Regions from separate parts of the Streptomyces sp. NBC_01244 genome, predicted to be linked through region 2. Evidence: riboswitches for the same ligand, from Rfam matches in the RefSeq annotation. Region 2 holds a riboswitch; the other holds the start of a gene.

Region 1 (3,200 bases), 1.5 Mb from region 2:
CTCATGGCGCTACTGCCTTTCCGGTGTGCAGGGAGAAGAGGATCAGGCCAGGTTGGCGGCGCGGAACGCGTCCAGGCTGGGGCGGATGGTGGCGGTCTGGCCACCACCTTCGGCCACCGCCTCCAGGGTCTTGAGGCCGTCACCGGTGTTCAGGACCACGGTGGTCAGCGCGGGGTCGAGCTGCCCGTTCTCGATGAGCTTCTTCGTCACGCCGACGGTCACGCCGCCCGCGGTCTCGGCGAAGATGCCCTCGGTCTGGGCGAGGAGCTTGATGGCCTCGACGACCTGCTCGTCGTTGACGTCCTCGACGAAGCCGCCGGTCCGGCGCGCGATGTCCAGGACGTACGGGCCGTCCGCAGGGTTGCCGATGGCCAGCGACTTGGCGATGGTGTTCGGCTTCTGCGGGCGGACCACCTCGTGACCGGCCTTGAAGGCGGTCGAGACGGGCGAGCAGCCCTCGGCCTGGGCGCCGAAGATCTTGTACGGCTTGTCCTCGACGAGGCCGAGCTTGATCAGCTCCTGCAGGCCCTTGTCGATCTTCGTGAGCTGCGAGCCGGACGCGATCGGGATGACGATCTGGTCGGGCAGCTGCCAGCCGAGCTGCTCGCAGATCTCGTACGCCAGGGTCTTGGAACCCTCGCCGTAGTACGGGCGCAGGTTGACGTTGACGAAGCCCCAGCCCTCGCCCAGCGGGTCGCCGATGAGCTCGGAGCAGAAGCGGTTGACGTCGTCGTAGTTGCCCTCGATGCCGACGAGGTCGCCACCGTAGACACCGGCCATGACGACCTTGCCCTGCTCCAGGTCGTGCGGGATGAACACGCAGGAGCGGAAGCCGGCGCGGGCGGCGGCGGCGCCGACGGCGCCGGCCAGGTTGCCGGTGGAGGAGCAGGAGAGGGTGGTGAAGCCGAAGGCGCGGGCGGCCTCGACGGCGATGGCCACGACGCGGTCCTTGAAGGAGTGCGTCGGGTTGCCGGAGTCGTCCTTGACGTAGAGCTTGCCGGTGACGCCGAGCTCCTTGGCCAGGTTGGCCGCGTCCACGAGCTTGGTGAAGCCCGGGTTCAGGCTCGGCTTGGAGGCCACGTCCGCCGGGACGGGCAGCAGCGGCGCGTAGCGCCAGATGTTGTTCGGGCCGGCCTCGATGGCGGCGCGCAGGGCTTCCGGGTCGCCCAGCGGCAGGTCGTAGGCGACTTCGAGCGGTCCGAAGCACTCGGCGCAGGCGAAGATCGGGCCGAGCTCGAAGCGGGTACCGCACTCACGACAGGAGAGGCCGGTGGCGGGACCGAGATCAACAGAGGCGCCAGAAGCGTTTTCAACGGTTTCGGCAGAGGTTGCGACAGATTGTGCAGCCATGATGGCGAGGCCCTTTCTCCTCATCTTCCCCATGGCGCACTTCGCCATGAGACGGAATTGGCACCTTCCCTAGCCGGGGACCTCGCTGGCGGCGCTGGTGTGCGCGATCGCGAGAACCGACTGGAGGGTTGCCGGGGCTTCAACGGGCCGTGTCCCTCTGCCCCTCTGGATGAGCGGTATGGCACCGGCACACGCGCTCTGTGGCGCGCCGGTGCGTTTGTACGCGGGGACCCCCGGCATGCGGTGGACCTTCGCGTTGTTCAAGACTGTAACCGAAGGCCCGGGTGGTTGAGACAGCCGTCCGAACCGCGAGATGGATCACATTTCGGTCCAAACCAGTGATGAACCCAATGATGAACCAGGGAGTGCTGAAGGTGCTGGAAGAGGTGGAGCGCTGGCTGGCAGACCGCTCCTGGTCAGCCGCCGACCGACCGCTCGGCCAGCTGCTTTCGGCCAAGCGGGCAGCGGGCACCACGGTGAGCGTGGTGCTGCCGGCGCTGAACGAGGAGGCGACGGTCGGCGAGATCGTCGAAGTCATCCGGCGCGATCTGATCGAGGGCCTGCCGGTGCCCCTGGTGGACGAGCTCGTCGTGATCGACTCGGGCTCCACGGACCGCACCGCGGAGGTCGCGGCCAAGGCCGGGGCCCGGGTGGTGCACCGCGACGAGGTCCTGCGGCGGATCCCGGCGCTGCCCGGCAAGGGCGAGGTGCTGTGGCGCTCGCTGCTCGCCACCAGCGGCGACATCGTCTGCTTCGTGGACGCCGACCTGCGCGATTTCTCGGCGACCTTCGTCTCGGGGATCGTCGGCCCGCTGCTGACCGATCCGGACGTGCGGTTCGTCAAGGCCATGTACGACCGGCCCCTCGGCCAGGAGTTCGGCGACCCGTACGCCCCGGCCTCCGCCAAGGCCCACGGCCAGGGCGGCCGGGTCACGGAGCTGGTGGCCCGTCCCCTGCTCAACCTGCACTGGCCGCAGCTGGCCGGCTTCGTCCAGCCGCTGGGCGGTGAGTACGCCGTACGCCGCGAGCTGCTGGAGCGGCTGCCGTTCCCCGTGGGGTACGGCGTCGAGCTGGGCCTGCTGGTGGACGCGCTGCACGCGGCCGGGCTGGACGCCCTGGCCCAGGTCGACGTGGGCGTACGGCTGCACCGCCACCAGGACGGCCAGGCGCTGGGGCGGATGGCCGCGGCGATCTACCGCACGGCGCAGGTCAGGCTCTCGCGCGGGCACCTCGTACGCCCGGAGCTGACGCAGTTCGAGCGGGGCCCGGAGGGGTTCGTACCGCACACTTACGCCGTGGACACCGAGGAGCGGCCGCCGATGATCGACATCGAGGAGTACGCGCGCCGCCGCGTGGCGTAACGCCCGAATCGGCTCCCGTCCGCCACGCTCACGGCACCCGGCGGTGTGGTCTTCCTCTCGGTGCGGCGCGTGCGCGGGCGCTGACGTTTGACCGGACGCGAGGCGGGCTAGGTTCGCCGCATGGCTTCCCAGGTGCTCGTCGCCGCGAATCGCGGCCCCCTCTCGTACGCCCTCGCCACGGACGGCACGCTCAGTGCCCGCCGTGGCGGGGGCGGCCTCGTTTCCGGCCTCTCCGCCGCCCTCGCGCAGCAGCCGGAGGCGCTGTGGATCTGCGCGGCCCTGTCCGACGCGGACCGGGAGGCGGTACGGCGGGGAGTCGCCGAGCCAGGCGTACGGATGCTGCCGATCGACCCGGAGGTCTACGACGGGGCGTACAACGGCATCGCGAACTCGGTGCTGTGGTTCCTCCACCACCACCTGTACGAGATCCCGCGCGAGCCGGTCTTCGACGCGGAGTTCCGGCGGCAGTGGGGCTCGTACGTCACCTAC
Region 2 (3,200 bases):
GACCGGATCCCCGAGATCGCCGAGGCCATCGCCGCGCTGGACAGCGTCAGCGAGGTCTACTCGGTCACGGGTACGTACGACCTCATCGCACTGGTCCGGGTGTCCCGGCACGAGGACCTGGCCGACATCATCCCCGGCCGCATCAGCAAGATCCCGGGCGTGGAGGCGACGGACACGCACGTGGCCTTCCGCACGTACTCCCAGCACGACCTGGAAGCGGCCTTCGCGATCGGCCTGGACGCGTAGGACCTGGCCGGACGGGGAACCTCGGCAGGGCTCGGGCCCCAGTCCCGGGCTTCAGCCGGCACCGAGCCCGGGCGCGCCAACCCAGCCGTCCGGCGCTTGAGGACCGGGGTCCGGGCAGCGCCCGGCTGGGGGTCCCCCGGACGGAGTCTGGGGGATGGTGGAAGGGCGGGTAGGGGACAGCCCCGCAGGGCAGCTGGCCCCCGCGGTCCCCGTCGCGGCCCGTCAGACCGCCGGGACGCAGCGGCCCTCTTCGGTGCGGTACTGCCACTTGGCGCCGTCCGCGACGAGCTCCTTGACGGCGCGGACGAAGCGGTCCACGTGCTCGTCGGGGGTGCCGGCGCCGAAGCTGACGCGGATCGCGTTCAGGGACCGCTCCCCCGGGGCCGCCTCCGGGGCTCCGCACTCGCCCTGGGCCTGCGGCTCGCTGCCGAGCAGGGTGCGGACCAGCGGGTGGGCGCAGAACAGGCCGTCGCGGACGCCGATGCCGTACTCGGCGGAGAGCGCGGCCGCGAAGTGGGAGCTGTTCCAGCCGTCGACGACGAAGGAGATGACGCCCACGCGCGGGGCGTCGTCGCCGAAGAGGGACAGGACGCGGACCGCCGGGACCTCGGCGAGGCCTTCGCGGACCTTGGCGATGAGGTGCTGCTCGCGGGCGACGAGGTTCTCGAAGCCGGCCTCGTTCAGGGCCTTGCAGGCGGAGGCGATGGAGTAGACACCGATGACGTTCGGCGAGCCGGCCTCGTGGCGGGCGGCGGTGGTGTGCCACTCGACGTCCACGCCGCCGTCCTCGCGGCGGGCGACCTTGCGGGAGGCGCCGCCACCCGCGAGGTACGGCTCGGCCTCCTGCAGCCAGTCCGCGCGGCCGGCGAGCACGCCCGAGCCGAAGGGGGCGTAGAGCTTGTGTCCGGAGAAGGCGACCCAGTCCACATCGAGGTCCTGGACCGAGACGGGGTGGTGCGGGGCCAGCTGGGCGGCGTCCAGGACGATGCGGGCGCCGTGGGCGTGCGCGGCGGCGGCGAGTTCCTTGACGGGCCACAGCTCGCCGGTGACGTTGGAGGCTCCGGTGACGCAGACCAGCGCGGGGCCGTAAGGGTCACGGTCGGCCAGGGCGCGCTCCAGGGTGGCGACGGCCTCGTCCGGGGTGCGCGGGGCGTTGAGGTAGGTGACCTGGGCGTTCGTCCACGGGAGCAGTGAGGCGTGGTGCTCGGTCTCGAAGACGAAGACCTGGCAGTCGGCCGGGAGCACGGCGGCCAGCAGGTTGAGCGAGTCGGTGGTGGACCGGGTGAAGATCACCTGGTCGGAGGGGCGGCAGTCGAGGAACTCCGCGACCGTGACCCGGCTCTGCTCGAACAGGTCGGTGGAGAGCTGCGAGAGGTACCCGGCGCCGCGGTGGACGCTGCCGTAGTACGGGGCGTACGCGGCCACGTCGTCCCAGACCCGCTGCAGCGCGGGGGCGCTGGCCGCGTAGTCGAGGGCGGCGTAGGTGACCTCGCCGCCGGTGACGAGCGGCACGGTGACCTCGCGGCCGAGGACCGCCAGCGGCTCGGCACAGGCGGGGTCGAGGGCGGCGGCAGTGGCGGTGGCGACGCTGGAGTCAAAGGACGCGGACAGGGTTGCGGACATGGCGGTATCTCCCGGCAGGCAGGTGTGAATGGCTTCGGTGTGCCCGTACGCGGATACGGCGCTGCGGCCGTTCGGGGTACGGGAGTGCCCCGGAACGCGGATCGGCCGCCGCACACGGATGTGCTGCCGCAGGTGTGCTGCGGGTACGCGGAAGTGACCCTGTTCAGAGGGGTGAAGAAGGGGCGGAGTCGCCCTATCGCATTCGCTTGCTCACGGAAAACGCTCCTCGAGAGACCAGGACCCCTGGCGTTCGAGGGATCCGCGCTTGCCGTAGACCTCACTGCCTACGACCTGGTCATCACCCGGGGCACCCCGCCACGGAAGGAGGGTTGCCGGACAGCAAGCCGGGGCCTAAACGCTGTCACTCGTGACCTGAGGAGCATCCTGCCACATGATCTTCCGAACGCAAGACCCCGGTCCACATGGCGGACCGGGGTCGTTGCTTGATCTTGGCCGGATCCCGTCGGAACGGTCACCGGCCGCAGCGGTCACCGGCCGCAGCGGTCACCGGCCGCAGCGGTCACCGGCCGCAGCGGCTACGCGTTGCTCGCCGCCGCCCAGCGGGCCAGCGCCGCCCGGGCCGCGCCCGAGTCCACCGCCTCCGCCGCCCGTACGACACCGGCGGCGAGCTGCTCCTCCAAGGTGCCCGTGCCCGGGTCCAGGGCGACCAGGGCCGCCGCCGAGTTCAGCAGCACCGCGTCGCGCACGGGGCCGGTCTCGCCGGCCAGGAGGCGGCGGGCCACGTCGGCGTTGAACGAGGCGTCCGCCCCGGCCAGGGCGGAGACCGGAACCAGCGGGATGCCGATGTCGCGCGGGTCGAAGCCCTGCTCCCTGACCTCGCCGTCGCGGACCCACCAGACCCGGGAGGTCGCCGTGGTGGTGAGCTCGTCGAGCCCGTCGTCACCGCGGAAGACGAGCGCCGAGGAGCCCCGCTCCGCCAGGACGCCCGCGACGATCGGCGCCACCCGCGCGTCGGCCACACCGGTGGCCTGCGCCCGGACCCGCGCCGGGTTGGTCAGCGGGCCGAGGAAGTTGAAGGTGGTCCGGATGCCCAGTTCCCGGCGGGCCGCCGCCACGTGCCGTAGCGCGGGGTGGAACTTGACCGCGAAGCAGAAGGTGATCCCGGCTTCCTCGGCCACCTCCACGACCCGCGCGGGGGTGAGGTCGAGGTTGACGCCCAGCTTCTCCAGGACGTCCGAGGAGCCGCTCGCGGAGGACGCGGCCCGGTTGCCGTGCTTGACCACCTTGGCGCCCGTACCGGCCACCACGATGGCCGACATCGTGGAGATGTTGACCGTCTTGGCCCCGTCGCCGCCGGTGCCGACGATGTC

The links. Region 2 has a riboswitch for S-adenosylmethionine ahead of OG247_RS12830 (aminotransferase class V-fold PLP-dependent enzyme). Riboswitches for the same ligand answer to the same signal wherever they lie in the genome.
Region 1: another riboswitch for S-adenosylmethionine. It lies ahead of thrC (threonine synthase); the one in region 2 lies ahead of OG247_RS12830 (aminotransferase class V-fold PLP-dependent enzyme).

The regions. Positions count from the first base shown of each region.
Region 1 covers NZ_CP108488.1:4,424,347-4,427,546, forward strand. The annotation lists gene OG247_RS19735 (MoaD/ThiS family protein) at 1-5, opposite strand, end outside; gene thrC (threonine synthase) at 43-1,350, opposite strand; SAM riboswitch class I at 1,368-1,526, opposite strand; gene OG247_RS19745 (glucosyl-3-phosphoglycerate synthase) at 1,725-2,711, shown strand; gene OG247_RS19750 (alpha,alpha-trehalose-phosphate synthase (UDP-forming)) at 2,832-3,200, shown strand, end outside.
Region 2 covers NZ_CP108488.1:2,895,046-2,898,245, forward strand. The annotation lists gene OG247_RS12825 (Lrp/AsnC family transcriptional regulator) at 1-246, shown strand, start outside; gene OG247_RS12830 (aminotransferase class V-fold PLP-dependent enzyme) at 469-1,869, opposite strand; SAM riboswitch class IV at 2,126-2,242, opposite strand; gene trpD (anthranilate phosphoribosyltransferase) at 2,406-3,200, opposite strand, start outside.